One region of the Lysinibacillus sp. NPDC098008 genome, then DNA from elsewhere that is predicted to be linked to it. Evidence: riboswitches for the same ligand, from Rfam matches in the RefSeq annotation. Region 1 holds a riboswitch; each other region holds the start of a gene.
The links. Region 1 has a riboswitch for cobalamin ahead of ACIQVU_RS14255 (FecCD family ABC transporter permease). Riboswitches for the same ligand answer to the same signal wherever they lie in the genome.

Region 1 (5,948 bases):
CTCACTTGTATAGCCAAAGCCCGTCACTGCCTTTTCTACATTATTTTGGATATCTGTTAAAATATTTGTTGTTGTATAGCCTGACATCGCAAAGCCTTTGTTATAGGAAGCTAAAAAGCCCTCTTGTTGCAATGCTTGTGCTACAAAATCTGTGTAGCTTAGCCCAATAAGACCTAGCTCATTCATACCATGAGCTAATGAATCACCCAGTGCCACATAATCTGCCTGAACAGCCCAGCTCGGTGCTATATTGTCGGTTTGCTCCTCTGCATTGGCTGCTACAGGGGCAACTAACTGTAAAGCAAGTATACTTGTAGCTAAAAAACGAAATTTCTTTGATAATTGCATACACTTTCGCCTCCATCTATAAAATAGTACATGTAACCACCATTTTACTAGAGAAAGGTTAAAAATAGGTTAAATAATAATATTTTTTTAATTTCTATTCCTTATTTAGTCAGCTTGTATTTTTCCATAAATTCCACCACCCCCAACAGCAATCGCTAATTGACCTGTTCTTGCTTGATCAATGAATGTAGCAATTTTAGAGGGGACAATTTGTTCAAGCTGCTCTAGTGTTACATTGTGTAAAATATTCATCTCTGTTCCAAATGCTTGCAGTAATCGTTCCAGCATCTTAGGTCCAATTCCAGGAATAAAATCTAACGGCACCTGATGAATATAAGGGGGTCTATATCGAGTATTCAGTAAATCCTCCGATAGCTCCTGAATGCGTGTAGCCACACCTTTTATAATTTGTGTACTTCCACAATTTGTACAGTGAGTTGCTAGATTATCAAGCTGTTCACCACATTTTGCACAGACGGTTTGATGGTATTTACCAAGTAAAGGATTTAATCCATAATTTGCAAGGACTGCACGACCCTGCTGTTCATGAAGAGCCTTTTTTAGCTCTGTAAAATTGGCTGCTGCTAATCGTAGCTTTTGATATTCACGTGCTATTTTTCCAAGGGAATGAGCATCAGAGTTACTAACAAATGTATATGCCTGAAGCTCTTTTATTTGATTGACCATCATTGTATCAGAGCTTAACCCTAATTCAATAGCGTCTATCATCTTCGGATCAAATACCTCTGTTAAACTGCGCTGAACACCTTTGCCAAACAGGCTTTTAAAGGGGGTAAAAACATGTGCAGGAATAAAAAGCCCACCCAATTCATACACCTTTTGCTGTAATGTTCGTCCATCACAATAGATTCGCTGTGAGCTTAAATGGATATTTTTCATATGCTGAGCCATCCAATTTGAAAATTGCTTCATTAGCAAAAGTGTAGGGAAGTATGCAAGCACATGAATAGGGCCATGGCAAAATTGATCATAAATTTCAATTTCTGAACCTGGAATTAGTGTTGTTTCCTGAAAACGTAGCCCCCCTCCTTCTAGCTCCTTTAGTTCACCTTGCGCTAATAGCTCACTCATTTCCTCTATAACCTCTGGTGAATGACAATCGATAATACCAATAATATCTAACCCCTTTCTTGCACTGGCTGTTTCTAAGATGCGTGCTAATGTTAATGTTTTACTGCCTGTAATTTTCACAGCACGTCCACTAGCAGTACGACCAATATGAATATGTAAATCTGCATAAAACTCTTTCATTTATAGCACTTCCTTTTGTGTATGTTAAAAGAAAAGTACCTTACATTACTGCAAGGCATTTTATTGTTTATGATGACCTGCCATGTTAGGGTTCGCTTCATAGGCAGTTGATCCTTGAGCTGGTATTTCGGATGAATCATATGCTACTAATGTAACACCTATATCCTTCTCTAGCTTATTAATTTTATCAAGTTGCTGTTGATTGAGGTTGGCTAATTTTATTTCTTCCATTGTTTATCATTCCTTTCAACCATAAAGTTCCCTAAAATTAAGCTATCTATACAAGGAAATAGGCTATCAAGAAAGTGGAAATTTTCTTAATAGCCCATTGATATAGTATGCTCAATTATGTTGCTGCTACTGCCTTTATTTTATTGCTTGTAAATTGTTCAGGAATATAGGTTAGATATGGCTTGCCTGTCAATGCATGTGTCTGAATATCCGCGTAGACACCAAATACCTTTTGCAATAATGCAGGCGTTAGCACTTCCTCTGGTGTACCATAGCATACAATCCGTCCATGCTGTAGCACATATATTTGATCACAGTACATAGCCGCAATATTTAAGTCATGCAAAGCTGCGACTACTGTTAAATGTAAGGTTTGAATTAAATCCATCACCTGAAGCTGATGTTGAATATCTAAATGATTTGTTGGCTCATCTAGAATAAGCACCTGTGCTTGTTGTGCAAGTGCCCGCGCAACCATAACACGCTTTTTCTCGCCTCCTGAAAGGGAGCTAAAGCTGCGTTTTGCTAGATGCTCAATACCTGTTTGCTTCAGCGCATCTTTCACAATTCGAAAATCCTGCTCTTTGTCTAGCTCTAATAACTTTTTATGTGGTGTTCTACCCATACTAACTAAATCATGTACAGTAAAATCAAATAATACAGGTGTTTCTTGACTAACAACAGCTAAATTTTTGGCAATAGCTTTACTCGATTGCTTTAAAATATCGTGCTCGTTTAATAAAATTGTACCATTTTCAGGCTTTAATAAACGATACATATTTTTTAACAACGTTGATTTACCGCTACCATTAGGACCAATTAGCCCAACAAATTGCTTTTCCTTTATGTGAATACTCACTTCATGTAATATGCGCTGATCGTTAATGGAGAATGATACTTGCTTTGCTTCTAATGTCATCTTTTTAATCTCCTTCACCAAAAGAATAATTGTTACGACGGAGTAGCCAAATAAAGAATGGTCCGCCACAAAAGGCAGTAATAATACCAATTGGCATTTCCTGAGGAGCAATAATAATTCGAGCCACTGCATCTGCCCAAACTAAGAAAATCCCGCCCAATAAGGCACTAATGGGTATAACATATTTATAATTAGACCCGACAATTAATCGGACAATATGTGGAATGATTAATCCTACAAAGCCAATAGCACCGCTTACAGCAACAAGTACCCCTGTTAATAACGAAACAAGTAAGACAAGCTGTATACGAAATTGCTGAAGGTTGACACCTAATGTGACAGCAGCCTCTTCGCCCAATAATAGTAAATTTAAGTTTCGATAATGGAGCCAAAGTAAAGCAAATACTACTAAAAGGACGATAGCTGGAATGATAATATTTGTCCATTTGGCACCAGCTAAACTACCAAGCATCCAAAACATCACTGCCTTTAATGCACCCTCTTGCTTTGCCATCATTAAAATAAAATTCGAAACGGCTGTTAAAATAAAGGACACCGCCATGCCTGCTAATAGTAGACGAAAGATAGAAACACGCCCTCCAACACGCGATAAAAAAAATACAAGCACAATAGCAAATAATGACCCTAAAAAGGCGGATACGGAAAGAGCATACATACCTAAAAACGAAAAAGCACCTAAAATAATAACAGAGGTTGCTCCCACCGCTGCGCCTGAAGAAATACCTAAAATATAAGGATCAGCAATAGAATTTCGCACAAGCGCCTGAATAGCAGCACCTGCAATTGCTAAGCCTGCTCCAACAATAGCCGCCAGTATGACACGTGGCACTCGTATTTGCCAAATAATAATTTCCTGTGAGCGGCTCCAATCAGACTCTATAAAGTTATGTATAAAAGGTAGCTTCGAAAGAATCACCTTCCAAACATATAATGGCGTTACAGATACAGACCCAACCATTACAGCAAAGGTCATAGAAACGATTAATATGAAAACAAGTAGTACAGAAAATAATATAAACTTTTTATTCATTCAGTAAACTCCTACAAATTTGATGGATAAAGCAATTAGCTAATGCCTTTCAGAGCCTATGATTATTTATCTCAACAACAATAAAGTTGAAGCAAAATAAAAAAAGGCATTCTATACAAAAATATGCATAGAAATACCCTCGATTAAACAAAGTCAGAAAATAACCAGCTATTGTCCGTAATTGCTTGCATCCTCGTGGGCATTACAGGTATTACTAATTGGCAGGTCTCCTGGCTTCGATTCTGCGTCCTCTGATAGCCTTCCCATTTTTCAACAGTGGCATAAAAATCATAGAACTCGTCGTTACAGTTGCGGGACAGCGTCGGACTTTCACCGACTTCCCTTTTAAGTGACATAAAAAGATGTCACACCAATAGTAGCAAATAATATTAAATGATAACGACTCTATCATACAGTTTTATAGGTTGTTCGTCCATATGGAACTATTATTTAACAGCTCTATATTTTAGTTAACTAAATGAAATTTTTATGTTGACACAAATATATCCATTCTTTACACTAGCATTAATAACTATAAAAATTAGAGGTGAGAGCATGGCAACAGTTACAGAACACCGTCATCATAAATTAAGAACCGTAGATATCGCTTATATTGGCTTATTCTCTACACTAATGATGGTAGGTGCTAATATTACTTCCTTTATACCATTTTTAGTAGTGGGTGGTGTCCCAATCACACTGCAAACTTTCTTTGCCATTTTATCAGGTCTTATTCTTGGTAGTCGAAAAGGCGCGCTCGCTTGTACTGTCTATATGTGTATCGGATTAGCAGGAGCGCCTGTCTTTTCTCGCTTTGGTGGAGGCTTTGGGCAAATTTTAAGCCCTACTTTTGGTTTTATTGTGTCATATATTTTATTGGCATTTATTGCTGGTCTTATTGTCGAACGCAGTGGCACAAAAATGAGCTATATAGTGGCTGCGTTAATCGCCTTTATCTTTAATTATGTATTCGGCACAAATTGGATGTATTTTGCGTATAAGCTTTGGGCAAGCGCACCAGAAGGCTTTACATATAAATTAGCGTGGCTTTGGATGGTTCCACCACTACCAAAGGATGTTATCTTATCTGTCTTTGCAGGTATCTTTGCTTACCGATTACAAAAAACATTAAAAATTATTCCAATCAAATAAGCAAAAGAGCTGTGAGAAAGCCAATAAAACGTCAGCTTTCTCAACAGCCCTTCTATACATTAAATATATTTTTTTGCCCAGTCAATAAAGTTATCCATCACAACATCAAGGAATTTTACAGTTCCTTCATCCGTTAAATTTCCTTCTGCATCAAATTTCGTATGCACAGCACCAATATAAACATCGTTACCACTTAGTAATGGTGAATTGACACCAGGAGAGAATAAAATATCACGTAAATGTAATTGAGCTTTAACTGTACCTAAGTTCCCCATAGAAGCACCCATTATAATAGATGGTTTACCGATCATTACTTTATCCACACGAGATAACCAGTCAATAGCATTGACCATGACACCTGGAACTGTTCCATTATATTCTGGTGTTACCCATAACACAGCATCTGCCGCTTTTACTTTTGCTTTAAAATCAAGCACTGTTTGTGGTGGATCATTTTCGTTATCTTGATTATACATTGGTAAATCTTTTAAACTTAAAACTTCAAGATCGAATTTTTCTGCATAACGTTTTTGAATAAATTGAGCTAACTGCATATTATAAGATTCTTTACGGATACTACCTACGATGGCTACTACTTTCACGATGTTTCCTCCTAAATGAATATTAGTCATAGTATTTGTATAGCTATTCTATTTTATACCACATTAATAATACGTGACAAATTCTTCGACAGGCTTTCGATAGCCACGTAAACGACGGCTGCTTTCCTTTTCTTTGCCAATCGTAATCATCAGGACAATCTCATGCGTTTCTGGCACATTAAATAATGCACGCATTTGTTGCTGATCAAAGCCAATCATTGGGCAAGTATCCCAGCCACGATTTTTCGCTGTAAGCATAAATAGCATTGCAGATAGAGAGGCATTGCGAATTGCCTCTTCCTTCATAAATGCCTTGCCACGATCCTCATAAAATTTTGCATTTTCAGCTACAAGCTCATCTAGTTCACAGGCT
Region 2 (5,948 bases), on a different contig from region 1:
CCTCACGTACTTCATGCGGGTCAAATAAATGCCAATCCTCACGTGCCTCCACTGCTTCCATAAAAATATCTGGTATGCATAGCCCTGTAAAAATATCATGGGCACGTAAACGCTCATCCCCATTGTTTAGGCGTAAATCTAAAAATGTAAAAACATCCTTATGCCAAACATCTAAATAAACAGCGATAGCTCCTTGGCGTTGTCCAAGCTGGTCAACTGAAACGGCTGTATTATTGAGCTGCTTAATCCACGGTAGCACACCACTGGATGCGCCCTTAAAGCCTTTAATGGCTGAGCCACGGCTACGAATTTTTCCCATATAAACACCGATACCACCGCCATATTTTGATAATGTCGCCACATCGGTATTAGTATCATAAATGCTTTGCAGGCTATCATCGACTGTGTCAATAAAGCAGCTAGAAAGCTGACCATGTGTTTTCCCAGCATTCGATAATGTTGGTGTTGCGACTGTCATATATAAATTACTCATCGCCCAATAAGCCTCTTGCACCTTTGTTAAACGGTCCTCTGTTTCATCCTGCATTAATGTCATGGCAATGACCATCCAGCGCTCCTGAGGAAGCTCCACAGGCGTTTTCGTATAATCACGCACAACATAGCGATCCATTAATGTTTTTAAGCCGATATATGTAAATAGCTCGTCACGACTAGCGTCTAAATAGCTTGTTAATTGCTGTAGCTCCTGTGCACTATATTTAGCTGTTAAGCTGTTATGATACAAGCCAGCCTCTGTATATCGTGCAAGCTGTGCTGGGAATGCTTGATACACATCCGTTGGTGCAACACCACGCTGTGCTGCAAATTGATTGTATAATTTTTCTAAGTAAAGATGTGCAGCCACAAATGTCCAGTAGGGCTCCTCCTCATCTATCAAGCTAAGCGCCTGTAAAATCATTGCATCCGCCCATGCGTCAAATGTAGCATTATCATTTTTGCGTAGCCAGCGATCCGATAATCTCACAAAGCTTTCCAGTTCATCCTCCGTGTAACGTTGTTGTAGCTTAGCTATTTGCTGTTCAATTTGCGTTGTCATCTATTCTCTCCCTTTCCTCCAGCAACATAAAAAAGCGATTACGCAACATTAATCGGCTGCATAATCGCTGTACAATCGGAAATGGAAATGAAGGACAAGCACACAAAAGCCGTGTGCAAATCTCTCGCCTCCACTTCTCAATCCCCGAAGAATGTGTTGCTGTCTTGAACAATGCGGCAGGTCTCCTGGCTTATGCTTCCTCCAAATAATCGCCTTCCCATTAAAAAAACAGTGGCTCCTTGATTATTTGTCAGCACGTACAGTTGCGGGGACAGCTTCGGCTTACAAGCATACTTGCTCCGAATTCCCTTTTAAACCATCTTGGTACCGTTTGTCCAACATACTATATATAGTGTTTTGATTCCTAAACAAATCTAACATATTGTGTTTAGGGTTGCAATAGGTGTTTTGCCCCTTGTTATGCTTTGGCTCAACTCAAGCCCGATGGCAATGCAGTTTTGCAAAATTTCTAGGGAAAAATTTTTGTGCCTGCTGCTCTTTTGCTGGGTCTATACCAAGTAAAAGAACGGTGCATGGGCCTGCTGATTTAGTTGCATCCAACGGACTGTCCACAACCATCTGTCCAAAAAGACGGCTATATTCCCCCTGTAGCCCCTTTGACCCAACAGGCCATACTTGCTGCACAATTTCTGACTGCCATGCTTGAAAAATCGGCTGAAGCTGTGCAACATCCTCAGGCTGTGCTAGTACCTCTGCCCCCACAAGCGGTAAGCCATATGTATACCAGCTCAGCCGTTCACGCTGAAAGGCTGCACGCTGCTGTGGCTCCCCAAGCATTGTAATAGCTAAGCCTGATTGACTAGTTGGCATATTGGATTCTGTGCTCCCAGCAATGGTAGGGCAGGCAAGCCCTGCTTCCTCAAAAACTTGCTGTATCCCTGCTAGATAACGTGACCATGCGGCATCTCCCGAAAAATTCGCCAGCAAAATATGCGTAGGCAAAGCCTGTGCGGCAAGCTGCTCTAAAAAGGTAACACGCGCTGTCATATAGGCTGTCAATGTATCTGATGCTGCTACAATATCCTGTGGCTTTTGCCCGATGGCTGCCGCATTATCCATTGTCGCAATAAGGCTTCCTACCTGTATGGCATTTCTCATAATAGGCTACCTTCCTTGCGCACTAAAACCTTTGTTAATACAGGCATAACGATAGCAGCTATCACTAAATTAATCGCTGTTGCCGCACAAATGCTGGCAAGCGCTCCCCAGAAAAATGCTGGGCTAATGATAAAGTAAAACGGCAATGGTGCAGCTACACCGTTTAGCAGAAAGGCAACAGGCCATTTCCAAACATGCATCCCCCTTCTATGCATCACCCCAAAAAGCCACACAACACCAAACATTTCAGCAGCAATAATAAGATGCAACGGACCTAGTGGAAAGCCTGCTGTTAATGCTGTTATAAAATGCCCAATTAGTCCTGCCGCTCCCGCTAGCACAGGCGATAAAAAAACAACACTTAAAAAGGCAGGCGCTGAGTCAAGCGCAACCGTTGGCATGATAAATAATGGAATTTTAATCATTGCCCCCACCGCACAAATTGCTGCAACCATTGCTGCCAGTACCCATTTCACCAGCTTTTGTCGCTCCATGTCATTCCCTCTTTTCCTTAATAGACTCACCAATGCCATACCAAATGCGAACAACCTGCTCCGCTTCCGCAAATAAAGCCTGATAGAAGCGACCACAGGTATCCCGTAATAGCCGTGCCTGCTTGTCCATTGGCACAACGCCACGCCCCATATCTGTCACAATCACTGCCAATGTACATTGCTGCGCTAGCTGCCGTAGCTCTGTCAGCATCGTTTGAATAAGTGGCGCATCATCCTCTAACGACTGTGTTACCAGCCATTTTTCTAAATTTTTCAGCACCAGCACGTCACACGCTGGCGCTTCCTTTGGTATTGCACCATCCACCAGTACAACGTGCTGCTGTTGATAGTAACGCATTACATAGTCGGTTTTGCCATTATAGGCTCCACCAATAAAGATATGCATCTTGCTCCCTCCTCCCAAGCCTTACGCGTAAATGTTAAAATAAATTGCTGGTCATGCGACACCTGATACGACCAAAAGGGCTGTTCCGTTGGAGCAAATGCTACAAGCAAGGCACGAATCACTCCACCATGAACGACAAGATAATAGTGATCCTCATCCTTTGGCAAAGCATAAAAGCCATCTAGTACACGCGCGGTAAATGCCTTAAAGCGCTCGCCCTGCGGCGGTGGCGTCTGGTCAGGGTCATCGAGCCATGCACGATACTGGGGCTGTGCCTGTAAATCCGTATAGGTCTTGCCTTCAAATGCCCCAAAATGCATTTCTCGCAATCTTGCATCTGCACAATAGCTGGCATTTGGAAAATAATACGACGCTGTTGTTTGACAGCGCTGTAAATCACTGCCATACACTTGTTGAACGGTATCATCAATTACAGTGAGTGCCATTGGATTAGCCAATGGTGCATCCGTCCAGCCAAGATAGCGTTTTTCTATATTGGCAGTTGTTGGTGCATGCCGAATTAAGCGCACAGTAACAATGTCACCCATAGCACAACCTCCATTCCTTCAATTGAAGCGCCCAGTAAATCACCTGATACACCGCCAAAATTACGCACAGTAAACTGGCGAAATAGCAGCAAGGCCAGCGCTAGCACCACTACAAGTATAACAGGCACGATTGACAGCTTTGTGATCACGAGTACAAGCGCTAGCCCCAGTATAAGAGATACTAGCATCCAGCCTGTTAATGCCTTTGCATGAATATGTGATTGAAAATAATAGGCAAGCCCTTTATCCTTCGCACATTTCAGCGATAAAAAATAAAGGCTCATCCCAATCCTTGTTAAAAAAGGTACGAATACAGCCATCCATAGAGCAAATTGCTGTTGGACAAAAAGCTCATGCAAAATAACAAACTTCCCTAATAATAAAAATAGCACAGCTAATACACCAAATGCCCCCACCCGTGGGTCATCTAAAATTTCCAGCCGCTTCTCACGATCCCGATACGAAAAATAAGCATCCCCCATATCAATAAAGCCATCTAAATGCAAGCCACCTGTCCATAAGGCAAAGAGCCCCAGCACAATAAAGGCTAGCAATATATCACTGCTTGCCGTCCACTGTGTTAGACCGTAAAGAACAACGGCTACAGTTGCCCCCATCAAAGCCCCTATCCACGGTAGGCAGGCAAACATCCCTGTAATGGTGGCTCTATTTAATGGCAGCTCTTTCTGTACAGGCAATACCGTAAAAAATTGAAATGCTAGCAGTAGGCTAGACCATATCGTTTTCATTTTTTTGCCTTCCTTCTCGATTACTTCCATCTTTTCACAATACCATAATGGATTTCATAGGCTTCTTGTGCGGTAGCGACAAACCATTGATGGCATTGCCCCAGCGTTTGTCGATAAAGCTCCACCTCATGGCTTGCATAGGGCGGCTCATCAAACAGCTCATTCGACACAACAAGCAGCACAATATCTTGTGCTAGCAATGCCTCGATTGCCTGCTTGACCTGTGCAAGCTTGTTATCTAAGCAGCCTGGCTGTGCAAAGCAAGGTGTACCATCATCAAAGCCCTCATAAAAAATATTTGCCAGCCATGTTGTAACACAATCCCATAGCACAATATCGCCAGCCTTGCATTCAGCAAGCGCATCCGCTATTGCAGAGGGGGCCTCCACCGTGTGCCAATGTATAGGCTGTGCTTGCCGATCTGCCTGATGACGTAAAATGCGCTGCTGCATCTCCTGATCCAAGGCAACACCAGAGGCAAGATAAATAAACCGCTGTGCTTGGCAATAGCGTGCTGCCATTTGTTCAGCAAATTGGGATTTACCACTGCGCACACCGCCTGCTATAAAAATAAGTGGCATTTCTCACACCTCCTGTAAATGCTGGATATTGCCAATCTCTTTCACAAGCCACTGCTGGTCTTTATAAGCAATAACCGTCACACTTGTCCCATGGATAAAGGGTGCTGCCCATAGCTCACAAATATCGCGCTGTAAAATAGCATTGACAATACATTTAATCGTAACGGCATGTGACACAAGCAACACTGGCTGATTCCTATGCCGTTTAGCAATTTTTTCTAACACAGACATAGCTCGTGCTGTCACAGCACTAAAGCTTTCTGTATGTGTTGCTATAAATTGTGCAGGGTCATGTGTATACCGTTCATAATTCAGCCGATCTGTCGTCATAATATCTTCAATTCGCTGCCCTTGCCAGTCCCCCAAATAGATTTCGCGTAACTGCTCCTCATAATAGATAGGTAGCTGTCGCGTCGCCGTTAAAATTGCCATTGTTTCCTTAGCACGACCACTTGAGCTACTATAGCCAGCCACAAACGGAATGGACTGTAATTGCTGCTGGAGCTTTTGTGCAGCCTCCTTGCCAGCAGCCGTTAATGGTGAATCTAGCCAGCCCTGTAAGCGCTGCTCCTGATTCCACACGGTTTCACCATGTCTTACTAAATAAAAAGTTGTCACATTGCTCTCCCCTTATTAAACCATGCTTGTAAGCAATGATATAAATAGGTCATCGCTGCTACATCCTTGATGCCAATGCGGAACCATTGCCCCTGTAAGCCCTGAAAGTTTTTGGTATGGCGTAGCACAACGCCCTTTGCTAAACAATATGTAAAAAAGTCATCCGCCCGCTGGTCTTTCGGCAACGAGAAGCATACATAATTGGTTACACTATTTGTCACCTGACAGCCATTGCCCTGTAAATAGTGCTGAAGTTGCTCCCGCTGTGTGGCAGCATAGGCAATTGCCTGCTGACAATAGTGCTGCTCATCCAAGCAGCCTGCTCCAATTACTAGTGCAAAGGCATTTATATTCCAATGCGGTAGCACCTCTCGCA
Region 3 (5,948 bases), on a different contig from region 1:
AAAATATAATGGAGAAATTATTAACGGTGATTCCATGCAAATTTATAAGGGGCTAGATATTGGTACAGCTAAAATTACAGAGCAGGAGATGGAGGGAATTCCCCATCATTTACTTAGCTTTTTAGAGCCAACGGAAGCTTTTTCTGTGGCAGATTACCAAAGGCTAGTACGGGACAAAATTGCAGAAATTCAAGCCAGACAGAAGCTTCCCATCATAGTTGGTGGCTCAGGCTTATACATCCAAGCCGTACTTTATGATTTCCAATTTACTGAAGAACGAGTAGATGAAGCGACACGTAAAGCTTACTATGATGAGCTAGCAGCACTCGGCCCAGAGGCAATGCATCATAAGCTACAAAAGCTAGACCCTAAAACAGCCGCAACCATTCATCCTAATAATACACGCCGTGTGATTCGCGCATTGGAAATGCTGGAGTTAAGTGGTGTATCAAAAGCGGCTGAAGCCCAAAATCGTGGACAAGTACCGCTGTATAAGCATGTTATTATTGGGCTAGGGCAAAATATGTCCCGTGAAGTGCTATATGACCGTATTAACCGTCGTGTCGATATCATGATGGAGCAAGGGCTTTTAGACGAAGTAAAAGGTCTATGGCAGCAGAATATTCGAGGTGTGCAGTCCATTCAAGCAATTGGCTACAAGGAATTATATGATTACTTAGATGGCAAATGCTCATTAGAGGAAGCGATTGATAGCTTAAAACAAAATTCACGCCGCTATGCGAAAAGGCAGCTAACTTATTTTCGTAATAAAATGGACGTTTATTTTTTAACAGCCGATGAGCAATTATAGATAAATTACTCATTGATAAATTGGTAGAACATGCTACTATAGGAATGAAGAGGTAGAAAGTTGGTAGGGAGGCTATTGGATGAAATCAATTAATTTGCAAGATGCGTTTTTAAATCAATTACGTAAAAACAGTATTTTTGTCACTGTCTTTTTGTTAAATGGATTTCAGCTAAAGGGAACAGTGAAATCCTATGATAATTTTACCGTTTTATTAATGGATGTTGAACATAAGCAACATCTTATCTACAAGCACGCTATTTCTACATTCGTTCCAGCCAAGCACGTAGAGTTGTTAGAAACTGAATGATAAAGGTTATAAAACAGCTAATGCGTTCTTCGCACTAGCTGTTTTTTAGACTTCAAGCTATAATGATAGAGGAAATTGCTATTTTGGAGGCTATAATAATGAAATCAATGGAAACAACACAATTATTAGAACTATTGGATGCAAATGAAGATTTATATATTATTGATGTACGTGAAGACGATGAGGTTGCACACGGCATGATCCCTGGCGCACAGCATATTGCTCTTGCTACAATCCCTGAGCGCCTAGAAGAATTAGATGTCACAAAGCCATATATTATTGTTTGTAAGGCAGGAGGACGCTCTGCCAATGCCTGCGCTTACTTAGAGGCACATGGATTCGATGTAACAAACCTTGAAGGCGGCATGCTTGCATATGATGGTGAGTTGGAGTTTAAATAACCTCTTTCAAAGAAAACGGATAGAACAGCCAAAATGGCGGATAGAATCCAAAAAGTGACGGATAGAGTGACCGAACTGATGGATAGAAGGTAGAAATAGAAGTTTCAATTATATAAAAGCATTAGGTGCCCATTACGGGAGAATAGGGAATAAAGTGAAAAGCTTTAGCGGACCCGCCACTGTATAAGGGAGTTTCATAGCGAATACCACTGGTGAATAGCTGGGAAGGTGTTATGAAATGTTGAACTTGAGCCAGAAGACCTGCCTGCTTGCTTTGGGAAGATATAGATGATGGAAAAGTCTGTAGTTTATTTGTCATGACAATAAACTACAGACTTTTTTGTTTAAATGAAGGGAGAAATAATGATGCAATTATTACAAAGTACAATTCATAACATTCAGGGTGTTCAGAAGGAGATGATGGAGCAAGCAAAAATGCGAATCGATACACTATGTAAGCCTCCGGGAAGTTTAGGGAAACTGGAGTCCATTGCTGTACAGCTTGCTGGAATAACAGAACAGTTAGTGCCAAGCCTTGAACAAAAGGTCATGATTGTTTGTGCGGCAGATCATGGTGTTTGTGAGGAGGGTGTTACATCCAATCCACAAGATGTTACGCTCCTTCAAACATTAAATTTTCCGAAGGGTGGTACAGGTGTTTGTGCGATTGCCCGTATAACGAATACAAAGGTTGTCACAGTAGATGTTGGTGTTAAAGGGGATATTCCGCCTGATGCTGGTGTTATAATGCAGAAAATTAAATATGGCACTGCTAATATGGCAAGAGGTTCTGCTATGTCCAGAGAGGAAGCGATTCAATCTATTGAAGTCGGGATTCATGTGGCAATGGAGGAAATAGCACAGGGAGCTACTGTACTTGGAACAGGGGAAATGGGGATTGGTAATACAACACCAAGCGCTGCTATATTAGCTGTTTTGACGGGCTGTGATCCTATTGATGTTACAGGGTTTGGTGCAGGTGTTGGTCAAGGGGGCATTGTACATAAAGTAGCTGTTATTAAAAAAGCCATTGCGATTAATCAACCAAATCCTAAAGATATAATTGATGTACTGGCTAAAGTTGGAGGGCTAGAGATAGGAGCGATGGCTGGTGTTATACTTGCTGCTGCTGCACATCGTAAGCCTGTTGTAATTGATGGTTTTATTTCGACTATTGCTGCACTTATTGCCTATAAGCTTGAGCCGAAAGTAAAGGATTATATGATTCCTTCTCATGCCTCAGAGGAGCCGGGTGCTAAAATGGCTGCTGAATTGCTTGGCATTGAGCCGATGCTACATATGAATATGCGCTTAGGAGAAGGCTCTGGCGCAGCCTTAGCCTTCCCGATTTTGGATGCGGCTTGCTCAATGATGAAAAATATGGCGACATTAGAGGAAACGATGAAATTAGAAAAACCAAACAATGTGTGATAGCATTGTTTGGTTTTTTATTAGTGACGGATAGCTAATAGGAAAATTATGCTCTGTTTAATTTACGTAAGGGTAAACGCCATTTCAACATATAAGAAAGAATACGTAATGCTGTAATGATAGCAAATAAAATATAGAGAAAAATATCTCCTGCAAACATTTCAAGCCCAATAATTAGACCTGCAAGTGCAGCCCATACGCCATAGACTTCATCACGAAGCACTAAAGGCTTTCGTCGTGCTAATAAATCGCGCACAATGCCTCCACCTGAGCCTGTTAAAACAGCAGCGACAATAACGGCACTGATGGGCATATCGAGTTTGACCGCATAGAGCGCACCCTGAATTGCAAATGCGGATAAACCAATGGCATCTGTGAAATTACCCCAGCGATGCCAGTGCTGGATAAGGTGATGCGGAAAAATAAAAAAGATTGTAATGGCTGCAAGTGCAATTTGGAACATCATATCTTGCCCCCATAATGTTGTAACAGGCAGACCAATCAATAAATTTCGGATAGCTCCGCCCCCAAAGGCTGTCACAATTCCCAATATATAAACACCGAATAAATCGTACTCCTCTTCCATTGCAATAATTGCTCCTGAAATAGCAAAGGCAATTGTTCCAATAATACTAAAAACTTCCCAAGCCATCTCCTTCATCCCTTCTTAGTAACAAAATATATGAATTTTCTAGCAAAATTTAGCTGCTAAATAGTCCGCACATTAGCTTAGCGTAAATTGCGCAAAGAAACAATAGGCAAGTTTTGCAGGTAGACAAACAAATTGTTAAGATAATATTGGAATAAAGTAAAACATCCGTCAGCGTAAATATACGGGACAACTGTGAAATGGAGAAGAAAAGAATGACGTTTACGACAAATTTATCAGCACAAACGCTAGCATTAGCGGCAAAAATAGAGGGAAAAGTTCAACCCTATCATGCAAAAGTGGAGGAAATGGCATTTTATAATCAGCAAAAAGTATTAGGGGCTTTTCGTAAGCATCAGGTGAGCGACTATCATCTACATCCATCAAATGGCTATGGCTACGATGATGAGGGGCGCGATAATTTAGAGCGTGTTTATGCGGAGGTATTTGGCGCAGAGGCAGCCATTGTACGACCACAAATTATTTCAGGAACACATGCGATTACACTTAGTCTATTCGGTGTACTACGACCTGGCGATGAACTGCTGTATATTTCAGGTCAGCCATATGATACATTGCAAGCCATTGTCGATGGTGGTGACCGAGATACCGGCTCATTAAAGGATTACAATATTGGCTATCGACATGTTGATTTATTGGATAATCAAGCCATTGATTGGGACGGAGTAGCAGCAGCCATTACCGAGCGCACGAAAATGATTGCTATTCAACGCTCTAAGGGCTATGCGACACGTCCATCTTTTACAGTTGCTGATATTGCGGATATGTGTGCGACAGTGCGTAAATTAGCACCACACGCTGTTATTTTTGTTGATAATTGTTATGGTGAGTTTGTAGAGGCACAGGAGCCAACAGAGGTTGGGGCTGATTTAATGGCAGGCTCACTTATTAAAAATCCAGGTGGTGGCTTAGCAAAAATCGGTGGCTATATTGCAGGGCGTGCAGATTTAGTGGAAAAATGTGCTTATCGTATGACATCTCCAGGGATTGGGGCAGAAGCGGGCGCTACCTTAAATACATTGGCTGATTTTTATCAAGGGTTTTTCTTAGCGCCACATGTGGTATCACAATCATTAAAGGGTGCTATTTTTACCGCAGCGATGCTAGAGGAAATTGGAATGAGCACCTCGCCAAGCTACAATGCAAGTCGTACAGATTTAATTCAATCGGTCTCATTCCAAACAGCTGAGCAAATGATTGCCTTTTGTCGTGAAATCCAAGCAAATTCACCGATTAATGCCCACTATGCACCTGAACCAGCCTATATGCCGGGCTATGAGGATGATGTCATTATGGCAGCAGGCACATTTATACAAGGCTCCAGCATTGAGCTAACAGCAGATGGCCCAATACGCCCACCATTTACAGCGTTTATCCAAGGAGGATTAACGTATGAGCATGTAAAATTTGCCATTTGCAGTGCGGTGCAGGCGATTCAAAATAGCTAAATAAAACGTTATAAACTATAAAATTGAATAGTTTTTTACAATTTTTCATCGGTTTTTAAAAAATATAACCAATCATGTTAGGTAACCTTACATGATTGGTTGACAGTGCAAAAATTTCGTTATATGATTAGCGGGTATTGGAGGAGGACTTAAATGAGTCGTGAAATTAGACGAACGATGCCGTTATTATCGATGAGTATTGTGATGCAATTAACAGAACTTTCGGCACGACAAATTCGTTATTATGAAGAACACCATTTAATTGAGCCGCACCGAACAGAGGGCAACCGTCGCATGTTTTCATTAAACGATGTCGACACATTGCTTGAAATTAAAGATTATTTAGAGCAGGGTATGAATATGGCAAAAATTAAAAAGATTTTTGCGAAAAAGAACAATCCTGCTGCAACGATTGATGAACAAGATTTAAGTGATTCAGAATTACGCAAGATTATGCGTGAGGAAATGCGTCAAGCACAGCGCATGCAAAAAGCATCCATCCGACGCGGGGATTTATCTCGTTTCTATTAATTAATAGGAGTGAGTAAACATATAAGCTAGACAAATTATAGGAGTGTGGAAAACTGTGGGTAAATACACAAAAGAGGACATTAAACGTCTTATCGAAGAAAAACATGTAAGCTTTATTCGTTTACAATTTACAGATATTCTTGGCACAATCAAAAACGTTGAGATTCCTGTAAGTCAACTAGACAAAGCATTAGATAATAAAATGATGTTTGATGGCTCATCTATTGAAGGCTTCGTTCGCATTGAAGAATCAGATATGTATTTATATCCTGATCTTGATTCTTTCGTAGTATTCCCTTGGACTTCTGAAAAAGGAAAAGTTGCACGTTTTATTTGTGATGTATATACA

Region 2: another riboswitch for cobalamin. It lies ahead of ACIQVU_RS08910 (ribonucleotide reductase N-terminal alpha domain-containing protein); the one in region 1 lies ahead of ACIQVU_RS14255 (FecCD family ABC transporter permease).
Region 3: another riboswitch for cobalamin. It lies ahead of cobT (nicotinate-nucleotide--dimethylbenzimidazole phosphoribosyltransferase); the one in region 1 lies ahead of ACIQVU_RS14255 (FecCD family ABC transporter permease).

The regions. Positions count from the first base shown of each region.
Region 1 is NZ_JBIWBA010000017.1:43,223-49,170, reverse strand. It holds gene ACIQVU_RS14275 (S-layer homology domain-containing protein) at 1-348, opposite strand, end outside; gene ACIQVU_RS14270 (endonuclease Q family protein) at 454-1,620, opposite strand; gene ACIQVU_RS14265 (hypothetical protein) at 1,681-1,851, opposite strand; gene ACIQVU_RS14260 (heme ABC transporter ATP-binding protein) at 1,967-2,770, opposite strand; gene ACIQVU_RS14255 (FecCD family ABC transporter permease) at 2,775-3,821, opposite strand; cobalamin riboswitch at 4,024-4,211, opposite strand; gene ACIQVU_RS14250 (biotin transporter BioY) at 4,377-4,973, shown strand; gene ACIQVU_RS14245 (NADPH-dependent FMN reductase) at 5,033-5,575, opposite strand; gene ACIQVU_RS14240 (nitroreductase family protein) at 5,639-5,948, opposite strand, start outside.
Region 2 is NZ_JBIWBA010000007.1:33,019-38,966, forward strand. It holds partial or broken gene ACIQVU_RS08910 (ribonucleotide reductase N-terminal alpha domain-containing protein) at 1-1,057, opposite strand, end outside; cobalamin riboswitch at 1,215-1,404, opposite strand; gene ACIQVU_RS08915 (hypothetical protein) at 1,493-2,176, opposite strand; gene ACIQVU_RS08920 (ECF transporter S component) at 2,173-2,670, opposite strand; gene ACIQVU_RS08925 (bifunctional adenosylcobinamide kinase/adenosylcobinamide-phosphate guanylyltransferase) at 2,672-3,076, opposite strand; gene ACIQVU_RS08930 (histidine phosphatase family protein) at 3,028-3,624, opposite strand; gene cobS (adenosylcobinamide-GDP ribazoletransferase) at 3,597-4,373, opposite strand; gene ACIQVU_RS08940 (bifunctional adenosylcobinamide kinase/adenosylcobinamide-phosphate guanylyltransferase) at 4,394-4,954, opposite strand; gene ACIQVU_RS08945 (histidine phosphatase family protein) at 4,958-5,572, opposite strand; gene ACIQVU_RS08950 (pyridoxal phosphate-dependent aminotransferase) at 5,569-5,948, opposite strand, start outside.
Region 3 is NZ_JBIWBA010000002.1:23,222-29,169, reverse strand. It holds gene miaA (tRNA (adenosine(37)-N6)-dimethylallyltransferase MiaA) at 1-811, shown strand, start outside; gene hfq (RNA chaperone Hfq) at 891-1,118, shown strand; gene ACIQVU_RS02550 (rhodanese-like domain-containing protein) at 1,217-1,519, shown strand; cobalamin riboswitch at 1,626-1,802, shown strand; gene cobT (nicotinate-nucleotide--dimethylbenzimidazole phosphoribosyltransferase) at 1,886-2,950, shown strand; gene ACIQVU_RS02540 (trimeric intracellular cation channel family protein) at 2,997-3,602, opposite strand; gene ACIQVU_RS02535 (methionine gamma-lyase family protein) at 3,815-5,068, shown strand; gene ACIQVU_RS02530 (MerR family transcriptional regulator) at 5,222-5,599, shown strand; gene glnA (type I glutamate--ammonia ligase) at 5,655-5,948, shown strand, end outside.